2 regions of the Shewanella sp. FeAMO genome follow, and region 2 is predicted to be linked to the other one. Evidence: predicted binding sites of a transcription regulator. Region 2 holds the regulator's gene; the other holds the start of a gene.

Region 1 (16,291 bases), 1.5 Mb from region 2:
TGAAGGTTTGTACGTCAACCCCATCCTTGTTTTTAATCACTGGGCCGCCGTCGGTATAGACGGGAATCGCCCCCTTGGAAGTATCCCACTTATAGGGCTGCATTGTGGGTTCGTGAATATACAGCGGGCCACCGGCCAGCGCGGCAGAGGAGACTGAGCCCAACAGTAAGGCCGTGGCAATTCTTGAAAGCTTCATTATTTGGCCTCCTGTACCAGTTTGCCAACCAGAGATATAAATGCGGCGGCATCCACAGCGCCGGCCGTGGTGATAAGGCTCTGCTCTTCAGGGCTGAGCGACTGGGTGTTCATGCCATCAAACAGGCCTATGTTGCCCAGTTGATTGCTGACTTTGCCGTTTTGCACAATGAATTTGCCTTGTTCCAACCCTACGGTAGAAGTCAGGCCTGCACCGAGATCCGGATTCATAAAGGCCACTACCTGCTCGCCAACCGACCAGCGGGCGAAGCCTTCGGGAGATACGCCCAGGTAGACTTTGCCGTTACCCATGGAACGGGGCTTGAGCAAACCAAACTGGCGGAAGGTATATTCGCTGCCTGCCTTATGTTTGTTCTTGGCATCCATACCTACCCGAATGGTGATCTGGGTATAGGGGCGTTTGCGCTCATCAAAGCCATCGGTCACAGACACCACTTGGCCCGAGACTATGCTGGACGCCTGACTGGTCAATTGACTGAGATTTTGTTTGAGATGTTTTTGGGCCACGGCTGCCGGTGTCAGCAGCAAACTGGCTGAGACGAGACATAGCGCCGATAGACGCTGGAACCACTGAGATCTTGTCACTGTAATACCTCCTGTATGATTGGGATAAATTCAGCTTTCGATCATCGACCCATACTTCCTTGGCCGAATATTGACCGAGCACCTACTTAAGCACGCCGACTCAATGGGAGGCACGGCAAATGATGTAGCGTTTTGTAGCGTTTTTGTTAAGCGCACACGGTTTGTCTCAATCTTGTGTTAGGTGAGGGCGATGGCGGAGAGACAAGAGGGAATAGATTGGCTTTCAACACACCTTTGGTTATCTTTTGCTCAGCGTGAGCTGTTTGCCATGCTGAATATCAGTTAATAACATGGAGAGTGCTGATGAGCTGTAACTTTTGTGGTGGGCGTTTGAATAACGGAATGTTACGTAAGCAGGAGCCGGGAAGCGGTCGGAAGTTTAAGTCGTGTCCCAACTGTTCAACGGCTCATGGTGAGGAACATATATTTCATCCCTATCCCGCTGATTTTGGTAATACGCCGGCACGAGTGACAGCGGCCAATCCGGACGGGCATCAAAGTTATTGCAGAAATTGCCGGGCGCTTGATACGGGTATTGCTTCAGAGAACTATCAAAATGGTAAGCGTTGCAGCGAACTGAGCTGATGGCACAGCCAATTTGTCAGCCTAATACCTGATGAATGACAGAACATGACATCGGCCCTCAAAGCCAAATGAGTCAGGCCTTGAGGGCGCACAAGATTAAACAGACTTGTTCATTTGGGCTTTGGCGGCTTCAACCTTGGAGAAATCCAGTCCCAGTTCTTCCACGGCTTCTTTGATCAGTGCCGGGTTCTGCATCACTTGCATCATCAACCCCTGCAGCTTTTCCGGCGGTAATCCCAACTGCCCCAGAGTGCCCATGGCCATCAGGGGATTTTCGGTCAGGCTCTGGAACAGGCTGTTTATTTGTTCATCGCTGATATTGTGCTCTTTCAGCAGGGCAATAATAGGATTCATAAGCTCCTCATTGGTTTGAAATATTCAATTTGCGCTGATTTTAACAGAAGAAACAGACCCGAATAGGTATTTCCTTACTAGTGAAAGAAAATGAAGCAGGATACCGATTACATCAGCCCTATTCATAGTGGCAATTGGTGGCTAACCAATTGCCTACATTGCAAATATTAAGCAGTTCCACTCGATAGCCGACGAGCACTTTTGGCAGCTTATAACGCCTCAGCTAATCGAATCAGATTGTCATTGTCTATGTTCATCGACAGAGAGGTTATTGCCGCCCGACTCTGCTCCGTGTCACCAAGCTTGATGAGCAGTGATTGGACTATGCTGGCACGTGCGGTTAGCTGATCAACGGTCAGGTTCGGATAAGTGCTATTGGCTATCGATAATGCGTGGATTGTCAATGTCTGGCTCTCCAGCTTGTCTGCATCGCGGATAGTTTGTCGATTATTGGCGTAATCGCTATAAAAATCAGTGGCCTCGTAGAGGGCAGACTCCACTTTTTCTGAGGCAGGACGTTCAGTTCCGTAATCGACTGAAGTCAGTGCACCATTGGCGTCGAATACGGCCGTAAAAGAGTTACTTTCTCCAATATGGTTTTGGTAGGGCAAAATGCCTACGTGGCCGAATTCAGGCGCATTAATAAAACCGCTGAATACCATCGTCAGGTTATTTTGTTTCTTAGCAGTGTCTTGTCGCACTAAGAGTAGTTTGCGGGTTCCGAACGTTGTGTAATACAACCCCGGATAATCCTCTTCCGCTTTTAAGGTGCTCTCTTTCGCTAATCCGACATCAGTCAGTTTTTCAGTTGATAGTCCAAATAGGTATTTATTGGCCATAGTTATCGCCACGTCATTTCTTAACTCGGTATCTTTGGATATTACCCAAGGCAAAAAATCATCACTAACAAGAGGCAATAGATAAGGCTGATTTTGGGGGATCGATGCTGTATCTATGGTGTATTCGCGTTGCACTGAGATTTCTTTCTGGAATGTATCGAGTTCAAGAGTCGCCATGGATACGGCTTTCTGTGCGCTGAGTACCGCTGCTTCTTCTGCAGAGGTATTCCCTTTTTTTGCGGCCAGGAGCTTCTGCTTTTTCTTCAGCTCTCCTTGTTTATTTGTCACTGTAGCTTTCAGGTTATCGATAACCACGGATACCAAGGGTTGATGCAAAAGTTTTGGAATACAAGCTGCTTTGGGAGGCGTAACGCCTTGCCCCTGATTTTTTTTTTCGCTTGGAGGGAGAGAAGCTGAACCAATCGATATAGGAATTCCCTGTGAAATGGCGGCAATGTTGGCTACGGTTTTTATCGCCGCCATGCCCAACTCTATGGATTTGTCGTCAGCATGGGTGGAAAAGGATTTAAGCAAACCATTGGGATGCATCACCACGTTCATGCCCCAGGCTTTGGAAAAAGCATGTAACTCTGAAGGGTTAATCACGAATACTTTGGTTAGATCAGGATGCCCTGTTTGTTTGACTGTTGCGGTAGTGTTGAAATCAAACTCCAGGGTATCATTGACCACACGACAAAAGACCAATTTATGAGTCAGCGTTACTGTTTGCGATGAAGCCGGCAAATGGTAAACCAAACCTTGCTTGGCCGATGTTGCACCGGGACCGTCATTACTTTTAATGACCGTTGTGGTGAGTGTACTGGTACATCCAGATAGGCAAAGCAAGGCCGCGGCCAAATGCACTGTTCGCATAGTGAATTCCTTTTCAATGAAGTGATGGAGACAACCTCATTAAAAGTAATCCCGGTTTCAGGTTCTTGCAAAAAGCACCAGCTTACGGGCGAAGGTGATATACAGTAAGTGTTTGATGAATATGGCTGTTATCAAAAATGTGGAACGGTCTTGAATTCAGGGACCCTCACCTGAATAGGCGAGAGCCCCTGAACAGCTCAGTTGTTCGCTTAAGAGCCTCTTTTACTCAGGATCATAATCCAATACCGGGGCCAGCCACTTCTCGGCTTCGGCCACTGTCATCCCTTTGCGGCGGGCGTAGTCTTCCACCTGATCTCGGCCTATGTTGCTTACTCCAAAATAGCGTGATTGCGGGTGCGCAAAGTACCAGCCGCTGACCGCCGCCGTGGGGTACATGGCAAAGCTCTCGGTAATCTTGAGGTCGATACACTCATCTGGCTTAAGAAGCTGCCAAAGCAGGCCTTTTTCCGTGTGGTCCGGGCAGGCTGGGTAGCCGGGAGCCGGGCGTATGCCTTTGTACTTTTCACGAATAAGCGCCTCGTTATCCAGGTTTTCTTCGCTGGCATAACCCCAGAATTCCTTACGCACCCGCTCGTGCATCCGCTCGGCGAAGGCTTCGGCCAGGCGGTCGGCCAGACACTTGAGCATGATGGCGCTGTAATCATCGTGGGCCGCCTCGAAACGGGCAATATGGGCATCGATGCCATAGCCGGCGGTGACCGCAAATCCCCCCATATAGTCGGCCACGCCGCTCTCTTTGGGGGCGACAAAGTCAGAGAGACAGAAGTTGTGGTTGCCCACCCGCTCCAGCTGCATCCGTAGATGATGGGTGGTCAACAACACTTGGCTGCGAGAGTCATCTGTGTAGATCTCGATATCATCGAAGTTGACGCTGTTGGCGGGAAAGAGGCCGATAACGCCCTTGGCGGTGAGCCACTTCTCTTGGATGATTTGCTCCAGCATCGCCTTGCCGTCGGCATAGACTTTACGGGCCTCAGTACCAACGACTTCATCATCCAGTATTTGCGGGAAATGGCCGTGCAACTCCCAGGCGCGGAAAAACGGCGTCCAGTCGATGCGCTCGAGTAAGTCCTCCAGCGGATAGTCGTCAAACACCTGGATCCCCGGGGTGTTGGGCTTCACCGCTTGATAGTTGGCCCAGTCGTGGCTGCAGCGGTTATCCCGTGCTACCTGCAAGGGCACAATCTGCTTGCGCTTGGTCTGCGACAGACGCTTTTGGCGCATCATTTCATATTCGCGATAGGTTTCGTCTATGGTGGCCTGGCGGGTTTCATTGTTGATGAGCTTGCTGACCATGGGCACGGCGCGCGATGCATCGGCGATATAGATGGCGCCATGGGGATAATGAGGCGCTATCTTCACTGCGGTATGGATCTTGGAGCAGGTGGCACCACCGATAATCGCCGGCAGGGTCAGACCTTCGCGCTCGAAGGTTTTAACGTTGTGCACCATCTCATCCAGGCTCGGGGTAATGAGCCCGGACATGCCTATGATGTCGACCTTCTCGGCCTTGGCAACTTCGATGATTTTCTCCACCGGCACCATGACACCGAGATCTATCACTTCGTAGCCGTTACAGGCCAGCACCACCCCGACTATGTTCTTGCCTATGTCGTGAACATCGCCCTTGACCGTGACCATCAGCACCTTGCCGTTGCTCTGGCCTTCTACTTTTTCGGCTTCGATATAGGGGTTGAGATAGGCGACCGCCTTTTTCATCACCCGGGCGGACTTGACCACTTGCGGCAGAAACATCTTACCGGCGCCAAAGAGATCGCCCACCACGTTCATGCCGTCCATCAGCGGGCCTTCAATCACATCCAGCGGCCGCTTGGCCTGCAGGCGTGCTTCTTCTGTGTCGGCGTCTATGTATTCGGTGATCCCTTTCACCAGTGCGTGTTCCAGGCGCTTGTTGACCGGCAACTTGCGCCATTCGAGATCTTCTTTCTTGCCTGCGCCGCCCGGGCCACCGCGATACTTCTCGGCGACCTCGAGCAGCTGCTCTGTGTTACTGGAGTCGGCAACCGGGCAGGGCAGGTTGAGCACCACGGCCTCTACCTTCTGCTTAAGCTCAGGGTCGATATCGTCATAGATGGCCAACTGACCGGCGTTGACTATGCCCATATCCATCCCCGCCTTGATGGCGTGATAGAGGAATACGGCATGAATGGCTTCCCGCACCGGGTTGTTGCCGCGGAAGGAGAAAGAAACGTTGGACACCCCGCCGGAAATCATCGCATGGGGCAGGTTGGCCTTGATATCTTCAATGGCGCCGATAAAGTCCACCGCATAGTTATCGTGCTCCTCTATGCCGGTGGCGATGGCGAAGATATTGGGGTCGAAGATAATATCTTCCGGCGGGAAGCCCACCTTATCCACCAGCACCCGGTAGGCGCGGGTACAGATCTCTGTTTTGCGCTCTCGGGTATCGGCCTGGCCCTGTTCATCGAAGGCCATGATGATGGCGGCGGCGCCGTAGCGCTTCACCAGTTTGGCCTGTTCAATAAACTTGGCCTCGCCCTCTTTGAGGGAGATGGAGTTGACTATTCCCTTGCCCTGAATGCACTTGAGCCCGGCCTCAATCACCTCCCACTTGGAGGAGTCTATCATCACAGGCACCTTGCTGATATCCGGCTCTGAGGCGATAAGGTTGAGGAATTTCTGCATCATCTCGACCCCGTCGAGCATGCCCTCATCCATGTTGATATCTATGATCTGGGCGCCGTTTTCCACCTGGTCACGGGCCACCTCCAGCGCGGTTTCGTACTGGCCTTCTTTGATTAACTTGAGAAACCGGGCCGAGCCGGTGACATTAGTGCGCTCGCCCACATTCACAAACAGGCTGCTTGCATCTATGGTCAGGGGTTCCAGTCCGGAGAGGCGACATGCCACCGGCAGCTCAGGCAGCGGCCTTGGTGCATGAAGGCTAACGGCTTCAGAAATCGCCTTGATATGCGCAGGCGTGGTGCCGCAGCAGCCGCCGACAATATTGAGCAGCCCCTCTTCGGCCCAGGGGCCTATCACGCTTGCCATCTCCGCCGGAGTCTCGTCATAGCCGCCGAATTCATTGGGCAGACCGGCATTGGGGTGCGCCGAGACAAAGCACTCGCTGATACGGGAAAGCTCCTCGACATAGGGCCGCAGTTCTTTCGGGCCCAGGGCGCAGTTGAGGCCTATGCTCAGCGGCTTGATATGTCTGAGAGAATGGTAAAAGGCCTCTGTGGTTTGCCCTGTCAGGGTGCGGCCCGAGGCATCGGTAATGGTGCCGGAAATCATCACCGGCAACCTTTGGTCCAGTTTCTCGAACACATTTTCGATGGCAAACAGCGCTGCCTTGGCATTGAGGGTATCGAAGATGGTTTCCACCAGAATGATGTCGGCGCCACCGGCGATCAGCGCCTCGGTGGATTCGCTGTAGGCCAACACAAGATCGTCGAAATGTATGTTGCGAAAGCCGGGGTCATTCACATCCGGGCTGATGGAACAGGTGCGGTTGGTGGGGCCGAGTACCCCGGCCACATAGCGGGGAATACCGCTGGCGGCGGCCACTTCATCGGCCACTTCTCGGGCTATTCTGGCGCCTTGGTAATTGATCTCCGCCGCCAGGCTCTGCATCTCGTAGTCGGCCATGGCAATGGTGGTGGCGTTGAAGGTGTTGGTTTCTATGATGTCGGCACCGGCCAGCAGGTATTCCCTGTGAATGGTCTTGATGATCTCGCTCTGGGTCAGTACCAGCAGATCATTGTTGCCTTTGACATCGCAATGCCAATCTTTGAAGCGCTCGCCGCGGTAATCGGCTTCTTCCAGCTTGTAGTCCTGGATCATGGTGCCCATGGCGCCATCTAAAATCAGGATCCGCTCTTTGAGGGTCTGTTTGAGCTTGCGCTCTGTCTGGCTTGGGGAGTGCTGGGAAGTCGCCATAGGGTTACCTTTCATACCTGTCTTATTGCTGTTTTACATTCGCGGCGCTTGGCATCCGCGACATCATCTCTGCCGACCTGACGCCCGGGGCACTATCTGGCATGATAGCCAAAGGCGTGTGTGGGCGCGGAAAGTTATTTTGGACATTTATACGTATAGACGTCCATAATATACGGATTCCGGCGGCCTGCGGCAAGGTTAAATTGGCCCGGTAACCACCGGACTCTGACGGGAGAAGTGTGTGGCTGAACATAGGCAACTGAATATCTATCTGCTGCGGCACGGCGAATGTGAAGGCGGTGAGATTATCCGCGGCCGCAGTGATGTGGCCCTGAGCGATGAGGGCAAAGCGCAGATGTGGCGTAGCTGGCGGGCTATCAGTAGTGAGCTGGAGCAGTTGCCGAGTGCGCCCCAAAGCTTGGTGCTGTTGAGTTCTCCGGCCCAGCGTTGCCAGGCCTTTGCCGCCGAGCTCAAGGCCGATATGCCTGACTATTTCCCGGCGCCACTGCAGCAGCATGACTGGCTCTGGGAGCTGGACTTCGGTGACTGGGACGGCATGAAGGTGGCGAGTGTCTATCAGCAGCATAGCGAGGCGGCCGAAGCCTTCTGGCGTGACCCTGTGGCCAATACTCCGCCGGGCGGGGAATCGCTGCCAGCCTTTCGTAGCCGGGTGTTGGATGGCTGGCAGACTATGGTGCAGCGCTGGCTTGCTAGAGAGGCTAATTCTTCCGAAGGCTCTGGTTCAAAAGGCTCTGGTTCCTCAGCAAGTGCCGATGCAGCGCTGATCCTGACTCACAGCGGAGTTATCCGGTTGCTGCTGGCCGAGATTTTGCTGCCGGGGCAAATGCCGCCTGCGGCAGTGTTCAACGCCTTGGAACTACCTTATGCGGCCTGGGTCAGAATAACCCTCTATGCCAGCCGTGATGCCAGCGGTGAAAGTGACCAGGAATGGCAGTGTTTCAGCAAGCTCCACTGGCCGCAATAGTGCTGCGCTATTGCGCCAGGCAATTGTGCCGGGCGATAAAACCGGGATAATAACCCCAAATAGCCGCCAAGTGCGGCAGCAGCCAGGGTGTTGGCACCTTTGCAGGTGAACCAACCCAGGGAACCGGGAAAGCCCGGACTGTGCCCGCAACTGTGAGTCGCCGTTGGCGACGAGTCAGGAGACCTGCCCAAGCTGATAAACCAAACCAGAAACCCGGGCGGGTAAACCGGGGGAGCGAATAGATGATTCTTCCACTGCAGCCTGAGCCTTCTGCCGGTCACAGGCTCAATGTCGGGGGGCGGTTATGAGCTTGGCACTCAAGGTGCAACAGCTTAGCTGGCTTCCCGGTGGCCACAGCGTATTGGCCGATGTGGGCTTTGAGCTGCCAAGCGGCAAGATGCTCGGGCTCATAGGCCCCAATGGTGCCGGTAAGTCGAGCCTGCTGCGCTGCCTCTATCGTTATATCCGCCCGGACAGCGGTCAGATCCAGCTGTTTGGGCAGGATATCAATAGTTTGTCAGCCAAAGCTTTCGCCAAAGAGGTGGCCGTGGTGCTGCAGGATACCCCGGCCCAACTGGCACTGGATCTGACTCAATTAGTGGCCATGGGACTGACTCCCCACAAGGGGTTGTTTGATATGCCATCGGCGGCCGACAAGGCCCAGGTGCAGGCGGCATTGGCTCAGGTCGGGTTGCAGCACAAGGCCGCAGAGCCTTTCGCGCAGCTTTCTGGCGGTGAGAAGCAAAGGGCCTTGATTGCCCGCGCCATAGTGCAGCGCCCCAAGCTTTTGATCCTGGACGAGCCCACCAATCATCTGGATATCCGCTATCAGATCCAGATCCTCGAGCTGGTGCGCAGCCTGGGGGTCACAGTGATCGCCTCGATTCACGATCTCAATCTGGCCTCGGCCCTGTGTGACGAACTCTTGCTGCTGGATAACGGCCGCCGTATTGCCCACGGCTCGCCCCAGAGCGTATTGACCGAAGACAGAATTGCCGGTGTCTTCGGTGTCTGCTGCCAGGTGGGGACGCATCCGCAGTTGGGACGGCCGCTGATCCACTACTTTTACGGCTATCAGTCGCCAGAGCCTGGTCACGGCAAGGCTCACGGCGCTGCGATAGTCGAGCCAATGGCAGGGCCTGCCTCGGCCGAAACCTGTGTTGCCCACAAGGAAACTGACCGGCGCCCAGGCTCGGTGGGAGGTGGCGCATGACTACTTCCATGGTCGCACCGGGGCGCTCGCTTATCGGCTGGTTTCTCAAGCCCTTGCCCAGACTTTACTGGTGCTGGCTGCTGTTGCTGCTCGGCACTGTGTTGACACCCTTGGCCGCCGCCGGTTTTGGCGCCGCAGATATTAGTCTCTTCGATGTGGCAAGAGTGATTGGCAAACACCTGCTGGGCGTGGGTGAGCCGTCCGCTATCAGCGAGCGTATCGTCTGGGATCTGCGCCTGCCGCGTATCTTGCTGGCCTTTATCGCCGGCAGCGGTCTGGCATTGTCGGGTTATGTATTGCAGGCGGTGACCCGCAACCCGCTGGCCGATCCTTACCTGTTCGGTATCAGCTCGGGCGCCAGCTTCGGCGCGGTGGTCTCGGTCGCCCTGGCGACCGGCCTTGGCCTGAGTTCGGCCATCTCCGGGATATCGCTGCCGCTGGGAGCCTTTATCGGTGCCAGTTTGGCCGTGCTCATGGTACTGCTGCTCGCGGGCAGGAATATCGGCAACCAGATAGAGCGAATGTTGCTCTCCGGGGTCGCCATCTCCTTTATGTTCAGCGCCCTCACCAGCTTGATCTTGTATTTTTCCACCCCGCAGGCCACCACCTCCTTGCTGTTTTGGAGCCTGGGCAGTTTTGCCCGTGCCAGTTGGGATGGGCTTGGACTGCCCACTCTGGTGGTGCTGGCGGCCTTGCTGGTGATCCTGGCCTTCAAGCGCCAGGTACTGGCGATGCTTGCCGGTGATGAAACCGCCCACACTCTGGGAATCAGGGTGCAAAGGCTCAGGGTTTCCATGCTGCTGTTATGCTCGCTTATTACCGCCACTTTGGTGGCCCACTGCGGCGGAATTGGTTTTGTGGGGCTGATGGTGCCTCATATTGTCAGGTTGTTGCTGCCGGGGCAGCACCCCATGGTGCTGACGGCACTGGCGGGCGGCCTGTTTATGGTTTGGGTCGATGTGCTGGCTCGCAGCATACTGCCCACCCAAGAGCTGCCGGTGGGGGTGATCACCTCGGCCATCGGCAGTCTGTTTTTCCTGATAGTGCTGCGTAAACGCGGCCAATAACGATAAGAGAGGGAAGGATGTACCAGGTTGCAGCAATCAATCACGCGCTGGATGACGCGATTCAGGCCCGCATAGACAACAAGACCAAACCCCTGGGCGCTTTGGGTGAGTTGGAGGCTTTGGCGCTGCAATTGGGGCGCATTCAGCTCGGTTCCGCCACTGATGAGTTGGTCATCCGCCGCCCCGTGATGCTGGTGTTTGCCGCCGACCATGGTATTGCCGCGGCCGGGGTGTCGATTGCTCCCAGCGAGGTGACCACCCAAATGGTGCTCAACTTTGTTGCCGGCGGCGCTGCCATCAATGTGTTTTGTCGCCAGACCGGCTTCGAGCTGGAGGTGATTGACTGCGGCATTCTCAGCCGCTTGGGGATCCCCGAGGTTACAGAGCAGCGTCTGGGCGCCGGTACCGGGCCTATCCACAAACGCGCCGCCATGACTCTGGGCGCTGTGCATCAAGGGTTTGCCATGGCGCGCACCTTGGTAAAACGCCATATCGATGCCGGCAGCAACCTGCTGGCGCTGGGGGAGATGGGAATAGGCAACACCTCTTCTGCCGCCGCCGTGATGGCTGCCCTGACCGGTCTGCCTGTGAGTGAATGTGTTGGCCGCGGCACCGGCATAGATGCCGCGACGCTTAAGCGCAAATGCCTGCTGATAGAGCAGGCACTGCTGCTGCACCACTGCGAGCTGACCGAGCCGCTCAGTATCCTCGCCTGCCTCGGAGGCTTTGAAATAGTGCAGATGGCTGGGGCCATGTTGGCGGCGGCCGAATTTGGCGTGCCCGTGCTGGTGGACGGTTTTATCGCGTCGACAGCGGCGCTGGCGGCTGTGCGTTTGGCGCCGGGGGTGAGGGATTATCTTATTTTTGCCCATGAGTCCGAAGAGCGCGGCCACAAGTTGCTGCTCGAGGCCATGTCCGCCAAGCCTTTGCTGCGGCTTGGGCTCAGGTTGGGCGAAGGCTCGGGCGCGGCGCTGGCGCTGCCTTTGGTGCAGGCGGCGGCCAACTTCTACAACCAGATGGCCAGCTTTGGTGAAGCCGGGGTCGACAAGGTGGTAGAGCCTGCTACCCAAGAGGTGCTCTGATGGGATTCTGGCTCGGACAGCTGCGGCTATTTTTGATCGCAATAGGTTTTTTCACCCGTATTCCTGTACCCAGCGCCCTGACGGTGGACAGCGACAGCCTCAACAAGGCCAGCCGCTACTTTGGCCTGGTGGGCGTTGTGGTGGGCTTGATCTCCGCCTTGGTGTTACTGCTGGCTGCCGGGATATTGCCAAGCTCCATCGCCATAGTGCTGGCGATGATTTGCAGCGTGCTGGTTACCGGCGGTTTTCATGAAGATGGTCTGGCCGATACCGCCGATGGTTTCGGCGGCGGTTGGCGGGTAGAAGATAAACTGAAAATCATGAAAGACAGCCGCCTTGGCAGCTATGGTGCCTTGGCATTGGTGTTGGTGTTACTGCTCAAGTACCAGTTACTGCTGGAGTTGGCACTTTACGACATCAACCAAGCGGCGCTGGCCCTGGTATTGGCGCACTGTGTCAGCCGGGTGACGGCGGCCAGCATTATCTTCAGCGAAACCTATGTTCGCGACGAGGGCAAGAGCAAACCTCTGGCGCAGCAGCAGGGGCTCAATGAGTTGGGTATTTTGCTGCTGACTGGAATTGTGCTGACGGCACTGCTGTCCACCACGCTGCTGTTCTGGCTACTGCCGACCATGTTGTTGCTGCGTTGGGCCCTGGTGTTCTGGTTCCGGCGCCAGATTGGCGGCTACACAGGTGATACCCTGGGAGCGGCGCAGCAGGTGAGTGAGCTGGCGGTTTATATGCTGTTGCTGGCATTGGGAGGCAGCCCGGCATGATCCATCTTATTCTGGGCGGTGCCCGCAGCGGCAAGAGTGGCTACGCTGAGCGGCAACTGGCCGACTTGTGCCCGGCCAATGTCCGCCCCTGGTATCTGGCAACGGCCGAGTCCGCCGATGAGGAGATGGCCCGGCGTATCGCCCACCATCAAACTGCGCGCCAAGGCGGCAGCCTCGAATGGCAGTTGGCCGAGGTGCCGCTCGATTTGGCCAAGGCGCTTGTGCAGCGCTCAGGCTCTGGAGCGCCGGTATTGGTAGACTGCCTGACGCTTTGGCTCAGTAACCAGCTCTGCTTTGGTGCCGATATGGCTAGCGAACGCGCGGCCTTGCTGCAGGCGGTAGCAGAGTTTGACGGCGATCTGCTGCTGGTGAGCAACGAAGTCGGCTCCGGCATAGTGCCGCTTGGGGAGCTGAGTCGGCGTTTTGTCGATGAGGCCGGTTGGCTCAATCAGGCGCTGGCCGCCAAGGCCGACAGAGTCACTCTGGTGGTCGCCGGTTTACCGCTGGCGTTAAAGCCTGTGAGCTCTGATAGCAGTGGCTCCCAGGGCTTGAGCACTTCGGGTACAAGCCCGGATCAGCGGGGTAATACATGAGCGGCCCAGTAACAGCTATTAGCGCTGAACTTGAAGCCGCGCTCTCGACTCTGGCCCGGCCTGGTCGCAGCCTTATGGTGCAGGGCACCACTTCGGATGCCGGTAAGAGTACCTTGGTGGCCGGACTCTGCCGGGTGTTTCATCGTCATGGTCAGCGAGTGGCGCCCTTCAAGCCGCAAAATATGGCACTCAACAGCGCCGTCACCCGGGATGGAGGTGAAATTGGCCGGGCCCAGGCGCTGCAGGCGGTGGCCGCCGGTCTTGAGCCGAGAATCGACTTCAACCCGGTATTGCTTAAACCCAGCTCAGATACCAAGGCGCAGGTGATTATTCAGGGCAAGGCGCTGACCAGCCTGGAAGCCGCCGCCTTTTTCGGCCCCGAGAGTCGTGACTATAAAGCCGCTGCCATGCAGGCGGTGTTGGCATCCTGGCACAGGTTGCAGCAGGAGTTTGACTGGCTGTTGGTAGAAGGCGCCGGTAGCCCGGCCGAAATCAATTTGCGCCGGGGCGATATTGCCAATATGGGCTTTGCCGAAGCGGTGGACTGCCCGGTGATCCTCATCGCCGATATCGACAAGGGCGGGGTATTTGCCCACCTGGTCGGTACCTTGGCCCTGCTGTCCGAGAGTGAGCAAGCTAGGGTAAAGGGCTTTGTGATCAATCGTTTTCGCGGTGATATCTCATTGCTGCAGTCCGGGCTGGATTGGCTCGAGGCTCACACCGGCAAGCCGGTATTGGGCGTATTGCCCTACCTCGATGCCCTGCATCTGGACGCCGAAGATGCACTGGTGCAAACAACTGCTCAGTCTCAGGCTGCTACCGAGCAGTCGGTAACAGCTCAATCAGCACGAGCTCAATCTGAAACAACTCAATCTGAAAGAACTGGGACGCGACTGCGAGTCGGCGTCTTGGTGTACCCCAGGATCAGCAACCATACCGACTTTGACCCGCTGCGGCTGCATCCGGACATCGAGTTTTATTATATAGGGCCGACCCATCAGGGCGAACTTCCAGGGCTGGATCTCCTGCTGCTGCCCGGCAGTAAGAATGTGCGCGCCGACCTGGCTTTTATCCGCCAACAGGGCTGGGATAAGGGCATAGCTCGCCATCTGCGCTATGGCGGCAAGCTTATCGGTATCTGCGGCGGCTTTCAGATGCTGGGGCAGAGCATTGCCGACCCCTTGGGACTGGAAGACTTGCCCGGTACCAGCCAAGGGCTGGGCTACCTGCCACTCACTACCGAGCTGCAAGTCGAAAAACAGCTGCTCAATGTCAGCGGTACCCTGAGGCTTGGGCAATCATCGGCATCAGTCTCCGGTTATGAGATCCACTGCGGAGCATCGCGGATCCCTGACAGATGCACCCAGCCACTGTTGCTTAATGAGCGAGGCAGTGACGCCAACTGTGTCAGCGCCACTGAGCCTGCAAAAATCACTGAGCCTGCAAAAACCACAGCACCCCGCAACGAAGGTCTGCTGTCGGAGGATAATCAAATTCTCGGCAGTTATTTGCATGGCTTGTTTGACAGCCCTGAGGCCTGTGAACTGCTGCTCACCTGGGCCGGGATGACGGCGCCACAGGGCCGCACAGTGGATATCAATCAGCAGCGTCAGCAACAGCTGGATCGTTTGGCCGATGTGCTGGAGCAACATCTGGATTTCAATAAAATAATCAACATATTCAAAGAGGAAGACCAGGGTGACCGATAATAATCAAACCGATATCAAGGCAGAGCGTCATAAACAGCGGCAGCAGAAAGTGAAAGCGGCGGTGGATGCCAAAATCGCGGCCGCCACCGAAGAGAAGGGCATACTCCTGGTAGTGACAGGTAACGGTAAGGGTAAGTCTACTTCCGGCTTTGGCACTCTGGCCCGCGCGGTCGGTCATGGCAAGCAGGGCGCCGTAGTGCAGTTTATCAAGGGCACCTGGGAGTGCGGTGAGCGCAAGCTACTGGAAGGCGCCGGGGTCAAGTTCGAAGTCATGGGCACAGGCTTTACCTGGGACACCCAGGACAAAGCCAAGGATATCGCCGCCGCCGAAAAGGCCTGGGCGGCCGCCGAAAAATGGCTTCAGGATGCCAGCATAGACATACTGCTGCTCGATGAACTCACCTATATGGTCAGCTACCACTATCTGGATCTGCAGCGAGTGATAGATGCGTTGCAAAATCGTCCCCCCATGCAGCATGTGATCATCACCGGCCGCAACTGCCACAGGCAACTGATTGAATTGGCAGATACTGTCAGTGAGGTGAATAGCGTGAAGCATGCGTTTGAGGCGGGGGTTAAAGCGCAGCCTGGTTTCGACTACTGATATTTCTGCTATTTCTTCCTGTTTGCGACCGTGGCGTTATTGTCTGCGTCGGCTCACCCAATCACATACTCATTGTATGCTCATGGGCTAAGCCACAGCCGCAAACAGTTTGAAATGGGTGCATTGGTTTTAGGGGCTGAAGTGACTAGTCGGCTTTGTCAGCCCTCGATCAGACTGCAGTGTTTTATTTTTTGTTTGCGACCGTGGCGTTATTGTCTGCGCCTGCTCCTCCAATCACATACTCATTGTATGCTCATGGGCTGAGCCTCCTTGACGGCTTAGCCACAGCCGCAAACAGTTTGAAATAGGTGCATTGGTTTTAGGGGCTGAAGTGACCCCGCGGCTTGTATCGCTCTTTTTTATTGGCGGTTATCTTTGGTGCTACTGGATGAGTGATTTCACTCAGGCACAGATTGAAGAACTGGCCAAAAGGTAGCAAATTTATCGCTTGCCTAATGTTGTTAATCTCTGACAAAATGCTGATACAGAAAGATAAAATTTAGGTTGAGGGAAGAGGCAGAACACTTAATCCCCCTGCGGTAGCCACGCTGCTTGTCTATTAAAGTTTTGACAAAATGCCTGGCAATTTGAAGATAAATTTGCGCATTATTTCTGTAATATCACAGAAAATAGATTTAAATTCAAAAAGATATAAAACACTGTTGGTAGATAATAGATTTGGAAACCGTGAATGCGCGTTTAGCTGCAAAGGATATTAGGACTGAAACCTGTTTTAACCAATCAATACAAATGCATAGCGAGATGTACTGTTGTAATTAGATGGTGTTTCAGCCACCGAAAAAAAACATAACAAAATCAAGGCTACAGGACACCAGCGAAGCTTGCGCCTCTGTTTGGGGGTATGCGT
Region 2 (16,291 bases):
TGCCGGTATCAATATGGCTTTGGTCATGCCCTCGGATGGTTTTAATTATGCCTTTGTATTCAAGAGTTATCTCGATGCCTTGGGAATAGCCGAAATCGCCGCCGCGGATATTGATGCCCTGGATAATCTGGACCCCAATAATCCGCCGGAAATCCAAGATTTGACCTCCCAGGGGCGAGTGGTGGCCGGGGCGGTTTCCGAGCTCGGGGTTGCCGTGAGCTATCCGCTATCTATCGTCAATATGCCGGTGACAGTGGGAGTTACCCCCAAGCTGCAACGGTTGGACAGTTTTAACTATGCCGTCAGCGCCAACAACTTCGATGCCGATGACTTCAACGATGATGATTATCGAAGCGATGACACAGGCTTTAACCTGGATATCGGTCTGGCATTCCAGCCATTGGATGGTTTGGTTATCGGTGTCAGTGGTCGCAACCTCATCAAGCGGGACTTAAGCAGCATAGAGGCCGGCGGCGTGCAGCTTACCTATCAGGTGAAACCTATGGTTACCGCAGGGGTGGCCTATGACTGGGCGGCCTTTTCGCTCAGCAGCGACTTGGATCTTACCGACAACGACAAGTTTGCCGAGCTTGAGGGCAGCCGCTATTGGCGTTTAGGCGGTGAATACCGGCCTGCTGACTGGGTTGCTTTACGGCTCGGTTATCGCCAGGATCTCAATGATCACACCGCCGATCTTTATTCACTCGGGACAGGGTTCGCCATAGGCAACAGTTTCCGGCTGGATCTCACCGGCATGTTTGGCAGCGATGACGCCATAGGCGGCGTACTGCAAACCAGCTATCACTTCTAAAATTAACCGTTGATGAGCGCCAGGCTTGATTTGATGGTCAGCAACAGGGCGCTCAACGCGCACAGCGCCAGCGTCAGGACTCGGGTCTTCTCTTTATCCACCCGGCCCACCAAGCGGCCAGCCACCAGAAAACCGAGAAATACCGAAGGCAGCAGCAACAGCGAAAGCCATAGGTGCCTCAGGGTCAAGAGGCCAAAACAGCCGAGAATAATCAAGGCTATCAATGAGCTGAAGATGAAGAAGGCCGACAGCGCTGCGCGGAACTGACTGGCATCCTTACCCGCCAGCAGTAGGGCCATCGGCGGTCCGCCTATGGCGGCCACGGTACCGAAGATCCCGGAAAATATCCCGGCGATAAACAGGCTGAGGCGGTTGATCTTGATGCTGTACTTTCTAAGGCTGAGGAATACGGCTACGGCCACAATCAGGGCTATGGTCAAGCCCAGAATAGGCTGCGGCGCCAGCAACAGCAGGGTGGCGCCAATCAGGCCGCCGGGGAGCCTCCCCAACAAGGCATATTGCAGGCCGTTGAATTCCAGGTGGCCACGCTCGCGTACCAGTGTCAGCAGGGCGATGGAAAACCCCATGGCGATAACAGGGGCAGGAACCAGTTCCGGATCGACGATATACAGCAAAGGTGTGGCTACCACGGCCAAGCCAAAGCCTATCAACGACTGGGTCAGGGCGCCGGTAAATATGATCATGGACGCCAGTAGCAGGGTGACGGGATCTATCAGTGACAACATTCGCAAGCCCCAAAAAAGACAAGGATCGCACCGCGATCCTTGTTCAACTATAAGGTAATTCTGAGGGACAACACACTTACTCCATGTCTTCCCATTCTATGCCCATGGCATCCATCATGCGCTTGGCCTCTTCCGGGATGCTGTCGGGTTTGTCTTTGGACAAATCCCCATCGTTGGGCAGTGGCTGGCCGGTATAGGCATGCAGGAAGGCTTCGCACAGCAGTTCGCTGTTTGTGGCGTGCCGCAGGTTGTTTACCTGGCGCCGGGTGCGCTCATCGGTCAATACTTTCAGCACCTTCAACGGAATAGAGACAGTGATTTTTTTCACTTGCTCGTTCTTCTTGCCGTGTTCGGCATAAGGGCTGATGTATTCGCCATTCCATTCAGTCATTGATTCACCTGTGATCTCACTAATTCGCAGCAGATTTTAAACCCTTACAGGATACAGTCAAATGATTGCCTGCAAAATCTGTGCAATATGAACAGAAATCCATACATTTGGACGTCCAAACGTCTTGATGCCTATTGACGGCTGGATGGTCATTGGTTAGATTTAGACGTCCAGACATCTTTATGGTGTCGAACCTCAGCATTCAGGAGTCGATTATGACAGAGCGGCGATTAGCAACCACAGCGGTCCGGCAGGGCATCGAATCAGACAGCCAGCACGGGGCCGTGGTGCCACCCATCTATCTGTCGACCAACTATGCCTTTGATGGCCACACTCAGCCAAGAGCCTTTGATTACAGCCGCTCGGGTAATCCTACCCGCTCCATTTTGGGGGATGCCTTGGGGGAGCTGGAGCAGGGCTGCAGTGCGGCAATCACAGCGACCGGTATGGCGGCCATTACTCTGGTGGTCAACCTGCTGGGGCCGGATGACCTCTTGTTGGTGCCCCATGACTGTTATGGCGGTAGCTATAGGCTGTTCACCAATCTGGCTGCCAAGGGCCAGTTTCGCTTGCAGGTTTTGGATCAAACCGACCCGCAAGCACTCGCCGCTGCCATGGCGCAAAAGCCGCGCATGGTGTGGCTCGAGACTCCGTCCAATCCGCTGCTGCGGGTAGTGGATATTGCCGCTATTGCCGAGGCGGCCCACCAGCAGGGCGCATTGGTGGTGGTCGACAACACTTTTTTATCGCCGGCGCTGCAACAGCCTTTACTGTTGGGGGCCGACATAGTGGTGCACTCGACCACTAAATACATCAATGGCCACAGCGATGTGGTGGGCGGCGCCGTGATTGCCAAAGATCCTGAACTGGCAGAGCAGCTGCACTGGTGGTCCAACACGCTCGGGCTGAGCGGTGGCGCCTTCGACAGCTACCTGACCCTGCGTGGCCTGCGTACTCTGGCGCTGAGGATCCGCGAGCATCAGGCCAATGCCGAGCGCATAGTGGCGCTACTGAGCCAGAGTCCCGTGGTAGACAAAGTTTACTATCCGGGGCTTAAGAGCCACCCAGGTCATGAAATTGCCGCCAGGCAGCAGAGTGGCTTTGGCGCTATGCTGAGTTTTGAACTCAAGGGTGATGAGGCGCAGGTGGTTGCCTTCCTTGGCGCGCTCAGGCTGTTTTCCGTGGCCGAGAGCCTGGGAGGGGTTGAGAGCCTGGTGGCCGTGCCCGCCACCATGACCCACAGAGCCATGGCGTGTGATGCTCGCGCCGAAGCCGGCATTAAAGACACGCTTATCCGCTTGTCTGTGGGCATAGAAGATGGCCGGGATCTGCTGGATGATATCGCCGCCGGATTGGCTGCAGCCGCAAACTGTTGAATTGAAGGAGCTTGAGATGGCACGTTGTCACCTACATAAGTTTGGCGGTTCCAGTCTCGCCGATGCCGATTGCTACCGACGGGTCGCCCATATTTTGCTGACCCATGGTCATGCAGATGATCTTGTAGTGGTTTCCGCCGCCGGCAAGAGTACCAATTTTCTCTATAAACTGCTGAACCTGAAGGAATCCGGCGCTCTGTGGCAGGAAGAGCTGCAGGTGCTTGTCGGTTATCAGCAGAATCTGATTGAACAGCTGCTGGGCAATGAACAGGCGCGTCAACTGCGGGAGCGTCTGTCTACAGATAAGGCGCAACTGGCCAGTTTGTTGTCCTTGCCTGAACTCAGCGAATACCAATGCAATCAGGTGGTGGGTTTCGGTGAACGCTGGTCGGCCAGACTGATGGCGGCGCTACTGAGGGAGTCAGGTGTCGCCGCTTCCCATGTGGATGCCCGCAGTTTGTTGATTGCCGATGAGGGCGCAGTACCCAGGATTCGCCTCGATGAATCCCGTGAAAGGGTACAGCGACTGCTGGCCGAGCATCCCGATGAGCGCCTGGTGATCACCGGCTTTATCTGCGCCAATAGCCAAGGCGAAACTCTGTTGCTTGGTCGCAACGGCTCCGACTTCAGTGCCACCCTGATAGCCAGCCTGGCCGATATCGACAGGGTGACTATCTGGACAGATGTCGAAGGGGTGTTCAATGCCGATCCCAACAAGATTGCCGATGCCAGGCTACTGAGCAGTATGTCGCTGGCTGAGGCCGACCGCCTGGCGCGGCTCGGCTCACCGGTACTGCATTGCCGTACCCTGCAGCCGCTGTTTGATACCGAGGTCAGCCTGGCGGTGCGTTCGAGCTACGCCTCGCATACCGACTTTACCCTTATAGCTCCCAAGAGTGATGCCGCAAGCGCCCCTGTGGTGACCAATCTCAATCAGGTGTCCCTCTTGAGCCTGGAGTTCAATGGCACCCAGGCTCAGACGCTTGATGCGCTCAATGAGGCGGGTTTGACCCCGCTGGCCTACTGGTCTCAGGGGCAACACAAACTTGAGCTGGCCTATACTCCCGAATTATCCCGCCAAGTCTGGCAGCTACTGGAAGCGCAGACATCCGAGCTCAAAATTCAAAGCATTACCGAGGACAGAGAGCTTGGGCTGGTGGCCCTGGTAAGCAGTGGCGCCGGCAGTTATCGCCGCAGCTTTGCCCGCTTGCTGAGCCGTGAAGCGCGACCTCTGTATCAGGACCAACTCAGCCTGGTCACCCTGGTGCCCAAATCGCAGGTGAACCTGCTGACCCAGAAGGTGCACAGGCGCTGCGCCGGCCCCCGCAAACGCATAGGCGTTATTCTGCTGGGGGTGGGTAACATAGGCGAAGCCTGGGTGGAACTATTTAGCCGAGCCCGCGACGGCCTCAAACGTGAGCTGGAGGCCAGTGTTGAACTCCTGGGCTTGGCGAGTTCGAGCCGTGCCTGGATCTGCAATGAAGGGATCTTTGGGGAAGACTGGCAGGCAAGGTTTGAAGCCGAAGCCTCCCCTTGGCAGTATGAACATCTGTTTGAACAGCTTGCGTTGCTGCAAGCCGATGAACTGGTGGCGCTGGATATCAGTGCCAGCGCCGGACTGACACTGCAGTATCCCGAGTTTTTTGCCCGTGGCATTCATATGGTCAGTGCCAACAAGTTGGCCGGCTCCGGGCCATTGCCTTTCTACCGCGAGCTGAAACAGCAGTTGGGTAACCGCCGACTGTTCTGGCGTTACAACGCCAGTTGCGGCGCCGGGCTGCCGGTGCAGCACGCGCTCAATGATTTGCACAACAGCGGCGACAGGGTAGAGGCTGTTGGCGGTATCTTCTCCGGCACGCTCTGCTGGCTGTTTGAGCATTTCGATGGCGTCAAACCTTTCTCCGAGCTGGTGTTGCAGGCCAAAGAGCTGGGGATCACTGAGCCGGATCCCAGGGACGATCTTTCCGGGCGTGACATGCAGCGCAAGCTGTTGATCCTGGCTCGTGAAATAGGTCTGGAACTAGAGCTTGAGGATATTCGCTTAAGCTCACTGGTGCCTGAGGCGCTGGCCGATATTCCGTTGGATGAGTTCTTGCAGCGGATCCCCGAATTGGATGCCACTCTCGCGCAGCAGTTTGCCGCCGCGGCTGAGCAAAACAAGGTGCTGCGCTATGTGGCTTCATTGGAGCAGCAAGATGGCCAGGTTAACGCCGAAGTCTCTCTGCAATGGGTCGAGCGTCAACATCCATACGCCAACCTGACCCCGGGAGATAATGTGTTTGTCATCCGCTCGGCCTTCTACCAGGGTAATCCGCTGATCATTCGCGGCCCAGGTGCCGGCAGGGAAGTGACTGCCGCAGCAGTACAGTCGGATCTGGTGCAGATCTGTCGCGATCTGCTGCAGGAGTAGGACTGGTATTAGCGTCATATTTGAAGCTGGTGGGCTCTTGGCTAGGAAAAGCCTGTGTGAGTGGCCGTTCTCGGACGTGCTGTCCTTCACTGTATTCGGGCTTTCAGTCTATCCGCACCGCGGGTGACGGGCTTGCGGTTTAGCTGGAAGCTGAGATCAAGTTCATTGGTGAGCTTTGGCTTAAAGCCATGCTAGCCGCTGTGCCAGCGGCGTAAAGTCGTGGTGTAAATGCCTCCATGCATAAGGGCCAGTTCGCCATCCTTGGCTCTCGCTCGAAAGCACGTTGCTACGCAACTCTCGCCAAACCACACCGGGCAAGGGGCTTTGCTTGTCCAAAGCCCCTTGCATCCCCAAGGACACCCCCGACGTAGCCGAAATCCCCGCTGGCTTATGAAGCACATTGGCTACACTCAGGACTCGCATCCTTGCTCGACCTTCGAGCCTCGACATCCCTGTCTCGGTTACGCCAATTTGCAACAACGCCCGCGGCGGCTCCGAAGGGGGAATTGGTGCAATTCTTTCCACACAGAGTTGTTTTAAACTGTAGATATATGCCTATTTTCCAGGCACTGGCGGAACTGTGACCGTCGAAAACAGGGACGTTTTCGTCGAGCGCCCAGGGATGGGTCCACAGCGAGTCACAGGATCGCCTGTGCGAAAAGCGCACCGCAGGTGATGGGCTGCATCATGGTTCAGAAGCTCGACCAATACTAACTTAGATACTCTTAGCTGGAAGCTATGATAGCCGCTGTTCCAGCGGCCTAAAGTCGTGGTGTTCCACACCACACCGGGCAAGGGGCTTTGCTTGTCCAAAGCCCCTTGCATCCCCAAGGACACCCCAACGTAGCCGAAATCCCCGCTGGCTTATGAAACAAATTGGCTACACTCAGGACTCGCATCCTTGCTCGACCTTCGAGCCTCGACATCCCTGTCTCGGCTACGCCAATTTGCAACAACGCCAGCGGCGGCTCCGAAGGGGGAATTGGTGCAATTCTGCAATCATAGCGTTGCTTGAAATTGCTTATATATCTGCAGAGATACGCCTATTTTCCAGGCACAGGATCACCTGTGCGAAAGCTCTCCCCAGGTGTAAAGCCGAGGCTTTGCAGAAACACTCATTAGTGGCTTTTATACTGATTAAGATAAATACACCTTTGAAGCCATCTTTGGGCTTGACTTCAATGACAGTTTCTCTAGTATGTGGACATATAGACGTCCAAACGTCCAGATAGACAGTTGAGGGAATTTTCAATGGCTTTTCATCACGCACAACATGCGCACTCGCTGAACCAGAGCTTGTCCGAGCTCAACGGCGACATCAATGTTTCTTTCGAGTTCTTTCCGCCCTCAACGCCTGAGATGGAAACCTTGCTGTGGAACTCAATTCAGCGCCTGGAGCCACTGAATCCCAAGTTTGTTTCTGTCACCTATGGTGCCAACTCAGGAGTGCGGGATCGCACTCACAGCGTGATCGAGCGGATCCAGCAGGAAACCGAGCTGGTGGCGGCGCCGCACCTGACGCTGGTGGATGCCAGTGATGAAGAGTTACTGGAGTTGGCGCGTCATTACTGGAACAGCGGTATTCGTAACATAGTGGCGCTTCGAGGCGATCTGCCGGAAGGCAGCCCCAAGCCGACACGTTTTGCCTCAGATTTGGTGCGTTTGCTGCGCTCGGTCGCCGACTTTGATATTTCGGTGGCTGCCTATCCTGAGGTGCACCCGGATGCGGCCAATGCCCAGGCTGACCTTATCAACCTGAAGCGCAAGATTGAGGCCGGTGCCAGCCGTGCCATCACCCAGTTTTTCTTCAATGTGGAGTCTTATCTCAGGTTCCGCGACCGTTGTGTGGCCGCCGGCATTGATGTGGAAATTGTTCCCGGGATATTGCCTGTGGGCAACTTCAACCAGCTCAAGCGTTTCGCCGCCATGACCAATGTGTCTTTGCCGGGATGGCTGCACCGCCAGTTTGAAGGTTTGGATAACGATCCCGGCACCCGGGCGTTGGTGGGCGCCAACGTGGCCATCGACATGGTCAAGGTGCTTTCCCGTGAAGGGGTGAAAGATTTCCACTTCTATACCCTGAACCGCGCCGAGCTCACCTATGCCATCTGCCATACACTGGGAGTGCGTCCCGGCAAGTGATGGCCTCTCAGTGAACCTTTGATAAAAGGAAGCCCACCAATCGGTGGGCTTGTCTTTAGTGAGTTAAACCTTGAATTGGCTGACCAACTGCTTGAGGCGTACCGACAGCTGCGCCAGCTCTTCACCGGCGACGGCTATCTGGGCGGCGCTTTCACTGCCCTGAGCCACGCCATCATTGATATTGTTGAGATTGCGATTGATCTCTGCCGAGACGGCGCACTGCTCATTGGCGGCGCTGGCTATCTGGATATTCATCTGGGTGATGGCGGAAACCGCGGCGCGGATCTCATTGAGAGCCGCATCGGCGTTTTGCACTTCGGCAACACACTTATCCATGGTTTGATTACTGCTTTGCATCACACCGACGGCTGATTGCGCCCCTTGTTGCAGGGTTTCAATCATCTGCTGAATTTCGGTTGTCGATGCCTGAGTGCGGCTCGCCAGGGTGCGTACTTCATCGGCTACCACGGCAAAGCCCCGCCCCTGCTCGCCGGCCCTGGCTGCTTCAATGGCGGCATTGAGTGCCAGCAGATTGGTCTGATCGGCAATATTGCGGATCACTTCCAACACAGAGTCTATCGCCTGACTGTCCTGCTCGAGCTTGTCGATAGCAGCCGCAGCGCCGCGGATCTCTGACTCCAGCCCGGCCATCAGCTCAACCACACTGTTGACCACCTGTTTACCCGAATCTGTGGCGGCATCGGCTTGCTCTGCCGAGTCGGCGGCAACAGTGGCATTTTGGGCGACCTCCTGAACCGTGGCAGCCATCTCGTTCATGGCGGTAGCCACTTGTTCGGTTTCCCTTTGCTGCTGCTCGGCGCTGTGGCGGCTGTCGCTGGTGATGCCGGACATCTCTTCGGCTGAGGTTGCCAGTGAGTCTGTGGCTTGAGTCACCTGCTGAATAGTTTGCTGGATTTTGGCTACAAACAGATTGAATGCCCGCGCCAGATCGGCAATTTCATCCTTGCTGCTCACTTCGATACGCTTGGTCAGGTCGCCTTCCCCTTGAGCGATATCTTCCATGGCGCTGGTAGTTTGCGCTATAGGGCGGGTGATGCTGCGGGCGATAAAGAAGGCGATAACGGCGCCCGCCAACAGCGCTATGGCACCAATGGCCACCAACTTGAGTTTGATATACCAGAGGCTGGCTTCCGAGTGGCTGCGATCCATGGCGATCGCCAGTACGCCAATGGGATTATCGGAAAAGTCAGTCACCTGATGCAGGTAGAGGACATGACTATTGTTATTCAGACTTATCAGAGACTTGTCAGCTTTTCCCTGTTGTACTTTCTGCAGCAGCGCCGTGTCTTTGAAAGCCGCGGTTTCAAAGGTTCCGCCAAAACGGCGGTAACCGCTGCTGTCAGGTGTCAGCAGGGCAATTTCGGCCTGGTAATTCTGTTTGAAGGCATCGAAGAAAGGCTGGCCAAATGACATGCCAAACTCAACCGAACCTGTGTGTTGTCCCTGATAAGTCATTGGAGCCAGGCCACGGATCCCGAGGCCGGCCACACCCTTCTCGAGCCCCATTATCGGCTGCTTGCTGTTGTTGGTCTGCACTACGGTTTGGCGAAACCCTGAGAGATCGTCACCGAACTTTTCCGGTTTATGTACCCTGAGGAAAGAGGTGGCCGGTGGCAGATGGAACTGAAACTGCTGCACGGCAAAATCCCGTTTCAATGGGGTGAACAGTTGTTGGCTGCGGTTGTTGAGTGAGTCCCTGTCGCCGAAGGCGAATTCCTGCTGCATTTCCGGGGTGTTGGCCACCACTGTGGCCAGCGCCTCGGCCAATCTGCCTGAAGAGTCAATTTCAGCAATCGCAGTTTGATACAGCTTATGCAGTTCACGCTGCTCGGCATTGTCAATTTGGCCGGAAAATTCCGACAGTACCAAGGGCATGATAAAGCTCATCATGGCGATAAGCACGGCGCAGATCCCCAGCACGATTCGAGTGCCGATTTTCAAATGTGAGAACAAGTTAGCCTCCAGGCATGGGAGTGATTAAAACGAGGGCGCAGGATCTCAATAGCCTTGTAATAGCCACCGACCTTGCGCTGGGCTCATTGTACCTTCACCGGGTCAAACAAGGTTGGAAAATTATAGTGGCCCTTGTGTTAACTGATTGCGACGTATGACAAATTTTTGTCTCGATCCGTTTACTTACTGAACAGATGTGCGAGGCAGATCGGGTTTATTTTCGATCGGCTATTTACTTAGCAGGCTAAATAAATAAAATACTTAGCCTGCTAATTAATCAGTTAATTAAGATGCACAGATATATAGAACAGCTGACCGAGACTTCTCTGGGAGAGCGCTTGGGGCGTTTACACAGGTTGTGGCGCATGGTCGCCGATAACGAGTTGGCGCCTCTGGGGCTGACCCATCCTCGCTGGACCGCGCTGTGGAAGCTGAGACGCATGGGCGACCACATCAGTCAGAAGCAGCTGGCCGAGTCTCTGGAGATAGAGCTGCCTTCTTTGATGCGTACTCTGGGGCAGTTGGAGCAGCAGGGGTTGATCACCCGCCACAGCTGCGAGCACGACAAAAGGGCTCGCATCGTTTCCATGACGGCCCAAGGAGAGGAAGTTATTCGCTCCATGGAAGCCAGAATCATCCAGGTGAGGGCCAAGCTGCTGGTGGGTATAGATCCGGATGAGCTGGCCCATTTTGAAGCCGTGATCACCAGGATTTGCGATAACGCCCAGCATCAGCTGCAGCAAGAACAAGATAAATGAGAGAGACTTTATGACGCCAGATCAACAATTTGCCAGACTCGTTAAAATTTCCATGGCAGGCTTTGTGCTGGTCTTTGCCTATTTCATGTTGGCGGATCTGGAGATGCCGCTGACGCCGCAGGCGATGGCGACCCGCACTGTGGTCAAGATAGCTCCTCAAGTGAGCGGCCCGGTGCAATCTGTGGCCGTGGCCAACAATCAACATGTAGAGGCCGGTCAGTTGCTCTTCGCCATAGATCCGGCCCCCTTTGAGCTCGCGCTTGAGCAAGCCAAATTGGCGCTGGAGCAAGCGATGCAGGATAACGCCGAGCTGGATGCCGCCATAGAGGCTGCCAGAGCCGATGTCAGCGCCAATGAGGCCATGTTGCAACAAAAACAACGTGAGGCCAGGCGCCTGGATGCACTCTATGCCAGCAATGGTGTGTCACGCCAACTCAAGGATCAGGCAGATACCGATGCCAGTTCGGCGCTAGCCAAGTTGGCAGCCTCCAAGGCGCAGTTGGCCAAACTCAAGGTTTCCCGGGGAACAGCCGGGACAGAGAATCTCAAGTTGCGCCAGGCCCGCAGCCGTTTGGCTCAGGCGGAATTGGATCTGAGTTACACCAAGGTGCTGGCAGAGAACGAAGGCATAGTGACCAATCTGCAACTGGCCAGTGGCAGCATGGCCAACAAGGGCCAACCTGTATTAGCCCTGGTGTCGGAACAGCTGGACATCATTGCCGATTTTCGCGAGAAAACCCTCAGGGGAGTCGAACCGGGCACTGAAGCCTGGGTGGCGTTCGATGCCGAGCCAGGCAGACTCTACCCCGCCAGGGTCAGCAGCCGCGATGCTGGTGTCAGCGCCGGACAATTCGACGCCAATGGCATGTTGGCGACACCGACCGAGTCGGATCGTTGGGTGCGGGATGCCCAGCGTCTGCGTTTGCACTTTGAACTCCTGGGTGAAGAACACCCCATGTTGGCCGCCGGCTCCCGTGCTACGGTACAACTACTGCCGGACAATAGTTTCTACCGTTTCATGGCCAAGCTGCAGATCAAGGCAATCAGCCTGCTGCACTACATCTATTGAGGTGGCCGATGATCCTGCGTCACCACCCCTTGACTCAGAATGAGCTGCGCCAGTGCCTGCGCATAGCCACCGGCGCCAGCCTGGGCTTTCTGATCTGTAAGCTGATGAATTGGAATTACGGGGTGTTTTACACTGTCACCCCCATGTTGTTGCTGGGACTGGTACCTGTTATGAACGGCCATGCGGCGCGTCAGTTGCTGGCCGCTGCGGCCATCTGTGGGATTGAGGTTGGCATCATAGGCGGTTTGCTTGGCAGCCATCCGGCACTGATGACCTTGATTGTCTTCGTACTGTTTCTGTATCGCTTTGCCTGTATGTCCCGTGGCGCTCTGTTTCTATTTGGTGCCAATGGGGTGATCAGCCTCAGCATCATGCTGCATTTTGCCAGCTATCCGGATACCGATCTTAACGATCTCATCTTCGGTAACTTTTGGGCCAGTGTACTGTCTGTGTTGATAGCTTATTTGATGACAGTGTTGATCCCGGATGTTGAACCTCGCAGCGCTTATGTGCCCGGGCCCAAGCAGCCCCACAGAATGCGCCATGAAGCGCTGATGGGGGCCAGTGTTGCAACCCTGTCCTTTCTGATATTCCAGGCTTTTGATCTGCGCGACTCCATGTCGGCTCAGGCAACTACCTTACTGTTGCTGTTCCCCATGCATTGGAATGGGGCTCTCGACTACGCCCGCAAACGGGCAATGGGCACTGTACTCGGGGTGGTATACGGGATGGCGGTGCAGCTGTTTCTGTATGATTGGTCCGGTGTGCTTTTGTTGGTCGTACCCATGCTCTGGTTTGGTACCCTGTTGTTTGCCCAAGCCCATGTCAAAGAGGCCAGCGGCTCGGCGGTGGGCTTTGGTGCCATGACCACTTTGGGAATACTGTTCGGCCAATACCTGACTCCGGGGAATGATCTGATCTTCAGTGCCCTGTATCGGGTGAGCAGCATTCTGGTGGCCATAGTCGGTACTTTACTGGCCTGTTACCTGTTACATCATTTTCTCAATAGTTTTGAGGCGACCCGCTTTGGAGAGTAATTACCTCTAAACGAGAATCGTTATCCAATACATTGTTAGAAAAGGGTTTTTTATAAAACTCAAATCGTAAGCAAATATTTCAAAGCCTGGGATTTATTTGAGCTGCAAACCTTATGGCATCTGGATTGTGCCCGGTTACCCTGGTTTTTTGATATTTATCGCAAACTTCTCATATATGTGATTTGGATCTATGCTATAGCCCTTACTCATAATGGGGGATAACAGATGAAATCAATCACGCTCGCCGCAGGTGGCCTGCTGCTGTTGGCTCAGTCCATAGGGACAGCCATGGCAGCACAACCGGCTATGCCACCACAGGCCGCGCTTTGTGGCAGTTGCCACGGCCCTCAGGGACAGGGCGTAGAGCCGCTGGGCCCAAGGCTCGCCGGACTTTCCAGCCAATATATTCAACAACAGATCAAGCTGTTCCAGGCGGGAACCCGCCAAAACGCCACTATGATGCCGATGGCCATGACTCTGCAGGGGGATGAGGTTATCGGCCAGGTGGCGGATTACTTCTCTGCCCAGAGCGTCGCCGAGGTCAAACCCAAGCTCAGAGGTGAGCAAGTGGTATTTGCCGATCCGACTGAAAAACTGGTGTACCAGGGCGATTGGACCCGGAACCTACCCGCCTGTGTAACATGCCATGGCCCGTCAGGTCTGGGTGGCGGCACTTTCCCAAGGCTTGCCGGTCAGCAAGCCAGCTACATCAAGGCTCAACTGCACGCCTGGCAGGATGGCAGCCGTAAAGGTGATGTCGATGGCATGATGGAGCATGTTGCCAAACAGCTCAATAGCGCCGAAATCGACGCCATCGCCAGTTATTTTGCCAATCTCAAGTAAGGACGCAGCATGAAAAAATCTACTCTGTTTATCATGGGTGCTGTGGCCGCAATGACAGCTCAGGCCCAGGCCGAGAATCTTCCCGATCGCCAGGCGCAATTGCCTTCTTCTCCCAAGGTGGAGGGACAGGAATATCTTATCCCCAGACCGCTGGATACCATTCCGGCCGGTGCCTTTGGTGACAAGGTGCGCAAGGGCTATCAGCTGTTCGTCAATACTCAGCAACTGCGGGATAAATACGTCGGCAATGAGCTGAACTGTGTCAACTGCCACATGGATGCCGGCCGTAAGCCCAATGCTTCTCCTATCTGGGGCGCTTACTTCGCTTATCCTGCTTATCGGAAGAAGAATGATAAGGTCAACAGCTTCGAAGAGCGTATCCAGGGCTGTTTTACCTATTCAATGAACGGCAAGGCGCCAGAGAGCGGCAGCCCTGAGTTGGTGGCCTTGTCTGCCTATGCCTATTGGCTTGGGGTAGGTGGCTTGATGGATCAATACGGCGTCAAAGGCGAAGTGCCTGAATTGGCCGATGCCGAGCTTATCAAGGGCGGCAAACGGGAAGACTTCTCTATTCCTGAAGCCATTAAGCAGCAATTGACGGTAGAGCAACGCGCCAATCTGCCGGGCCGGGGTTACCCTTCAATCCCCAAACCTGAGCAGGCCTATGACCCTGCCCGTGGTGAGCAGGTTTATCAGGCCCATTGTCAGGCATGTCATGGTGCCGATGGCCAAGGTCAGGCGATAGCAGGTGTATATGCCTTGCCACCTCTTTGGGGGCCTCAGAGCTTTAACTGGGGCGCCGGAATGCACAGGGTTAACACGGCTGCCTTCTTTATTCACGAGAATATGCCACTGGGTAAGAGTATGCAGCTAACCACTCAGCAAGCCTGGGATGTGGCTGCCTATATCAACTCCCATGAGCGTCCTCAGGATCCCCGCTTCAAAGGAAAACTCGAGGAAACCCAAGGCAAGTATCACAAGCATGCCGGTTACTATGGTAAAGAAGTAAAGGGTATCTTGCTTGGCAAAGAGGCTTATCCAGTCTTCCCCAAGAAGCAGTAAGCTCAGAGCCTTAATCTATTCAGCGCGCCTATAGGCGCGCTTTTTTATACCTGACTGCAAGGAGTAGGGATTGCGGCTCTGCTGGCTATAGACCGCCGAGGGGACAGGCATTGAATAGCCGGGAGGGCATAGAAAGAAATAGAAAGGCCGGTCTCAGGGGATGACCGGCCTTTGATACTGATGGGCTCAAGCGGAGATGAGCCCAGGCATTATGCTCTGCTTAGATGATCAGAGATTATTTTCCAGGTACTGGCGGATAGCTGTGTCGTTAAAGACACAGGCGTGGTTGCCGCCGAAACCGACTTCGAGTGCGAAAACGCCATCGCCGATACGCATGTTCTTGGCTTCTTCGGCATTGTCGTTGATGTTCTTGATATGCAGGGTCTTGATCTGCGCAACAATCTCTTCCTTGGCGTCCTGGTCGTTGGCGAGTTCTCTGAACGCGGATTTGACACGATCCAGTGCATAGGTGGGCACGTACATGATCTCTTTGGCGCTGTCGAAGCTATCCCAGTCAAAGGTTACGTCCAGGTCGGCATCCAGAATGCTCTTTATGTCCTGCTTGAACTCAACCACATACTGCTCTTCGATAGAGCGCTTCCATTGCTTTTCTTGTAAACCCATTATTTCCTTCTCTATAAGTTGAGGAGAGCGCGTACTGGCCACTCAAGCAACCGATTTACGCCCCCAAATCATATCCCTTGGTTTGTTTCCAAGGAGGTAAACCGGGGCCAGTCTACCTACTTTGTGGCATGGGATCCATAGGGTTATGACCGAAAAATGCTTCCTTAAAAATAAATTAAAAGCTCAGCTAATCAATGAGATTGGTTGTTTCGCTCCGATAGTATGCTATTTGTTCGCTATCAGAAACATTCGTTGGCACCCTCTCGGCGTTGATGACAAATCCTCGGTGCCATAGGGGCGGTAAGCCGCCTGATAGCGCTATTATCAATAGAGCAACCATTATCAACATTATCGGTTCAGGCATGGATTTGAGAACTTCAGCTTCAGGAACTCGAAGCCGAATGTTCCATTATGGCATCTGGAATAGTGGCAATTTACTGTAACAATATTGGGTGAAATGCTTACCCATTGGCAGGAGGATAAGCATAGAATGAATGCCTGAACGGAGAATTATTTAGCTTGGCAGTTCAGCTTCTGTCTATTGGCAAGGGTTTTTCCCTGGGGCAAGATGAAATAAGCCGTATGCCGTTTTGCTTGAATTTTCAGCATAAGCTTGCCCGATAAAACAGGATTACAGGGATTGTCATGACTCAGACTCACTATATTGCCCGTTGCCATTGTGGCGGGATTCGGTTGGCGCTCACTTTTCCCGAGGGAGTCAACAATGTTCGCCGTTGTGATTGCTCCATGTGTCGCCGCCGCGGCGCGCCGGTAGCCTCTGTGTCCTTGGCCAATCTCAAGCTGGTGAGCGGCGCAGAGCTGCTCAGCTGTTATCAGTTCAATACCCATGCCGCCAAACACTATTTCTGTAGTCGCTGCGGTATCTATACTCACCATCAAAGGCGCTCAAACCCACAGGAGTACGGCATTAATCTGGGGTGCATCGACGAGTTGGATCCCTTTGCCTTCAAGGATGCTCCCGTGATGGATGGCATCAATCATCCCGCTGACAGGGAGGCCTTATGACAGATAAGTCTGCCGCCCTGTG

Evidence for each region. The regulator MetJ, encoded in region 2, represses methionine synthesis genes. The targets are predictions, from matches to a motif close to TAGACGTCTAGACGTCTA.
Region 1: a site for MetJ is predicted at 7,543-7,560, ahead of metH (methionine synthase). Genes of this name have one in related genera too.

Annotation. Positions count from the first base shown of each region.
Region 1 is NZ_CM132201.1:802,745-819,035, forward strand. Features, by position in the region: gene ACWAU4_RS03675 (hypothetical protein) at 1-196, opposite strand, end outside; gene ACWAU4_RS03680 (hypothetical protein) at 196-801, opposite strand; gene ACWAU4_RS03685 (DUF2999 family protein) at 1,483-1,740, opposite strand; gene ACWAU4_RS03690 (hypothetical protein) at 1,950-3,452, opposite strand; gene metH (methionine synthase) at 3,675-7,394, opposite strand; gene ACWAU4_RS03700 (histidine phosphatase family protein) at 7,636-8,379, shown strand; cobalamin riboswitch at 8,448-8,584, shown strand; gene ACWAU4_RS03705 (ABC transporter ATP-binding protein) at 8,684-9,592, shown strand; gene ACWAU4_RS03710 (FecCD family ABC transporter permease) at 9,589-10,659, shown strand; gene cobT (nicotinate-nucleotide--dimethylbenzimidazole phosphoribosyltransferase) at 10,677-11,741, shown strand; gene ACWAU4_RS03720 (adenosylcobinamide-GDP ribazoletransferase) at 11,741-12,517, shown strand; gene cobU (bifunctional adenosylcobinamide kinase/adenosylcobinamide-phosphate guanylyltransferase) at 12,514-13,110, shown strand; gene ACWAU4_RS03730 (cobyric acid synthase) at 13,185-14,819, shown strand; gene cobO (cob(I)yrinic acid a,c-diamide adenosyltransferase) at 14,809-15,423, shown strand.
Region 2 is NZ_CM132201.1:4,252,947-4,269,237, reverse strand. Features, by position in the region: gene ACWAU4_RS19125 (conjugal transfer protein TraF) at 1-811, shown strand, start outside; gene ACWAU4_RS19120 (sulfite exporter TauE/SafE family protein) at 814-1,557, opposite strand; gene metJ (met regulon transcriptional regulator MetJ) at 1,634-1,948, opposite strand; gene metB (cystathionine gamma-synthase) at 2,164-3,324, shown strand; gene ACWAU4_RS19105 (bifunctional aspartate kinase/homoserine dehydrogenase II) at 3,341-5,734, shown strand; gene metF (methylenetetrahydrofolate reductase) at 6,986-7,876, shown strand; gene ACWAU4_RS19095 (methyl-accepting chemotaxis protein) at 7,940-9,787, opposite strand; gene slyA (transcriptional regulator SlyA) at 10,141-10,608, shown strand; gene ACWAU4_RS19085 (HlyD family secretion protein) at 10,619-11,677, shown strand; gene ACWAU4_RS19080 (DUF2955 domain-containing protein) at 11,686-12,714, shown strand; gene ACWAU4_RS19075 (c-type cytochrome) at 13,003-13,557, shown strand; gene ACWAU4_RS19070 (c-type cytochrome) at 13,567-14,619, shown strand; gene ACWAU4_RS19065 (hypothetical protein) at 14,848-15,243, opposite strand; gene ACWAU4_RS19060 (GFA family protein) at 15,889-16,269, shown strand; gene ACWAU4_RS19055 (cysteine-rich CWC family protein) at 16,266-16,291, shown strand, end outside.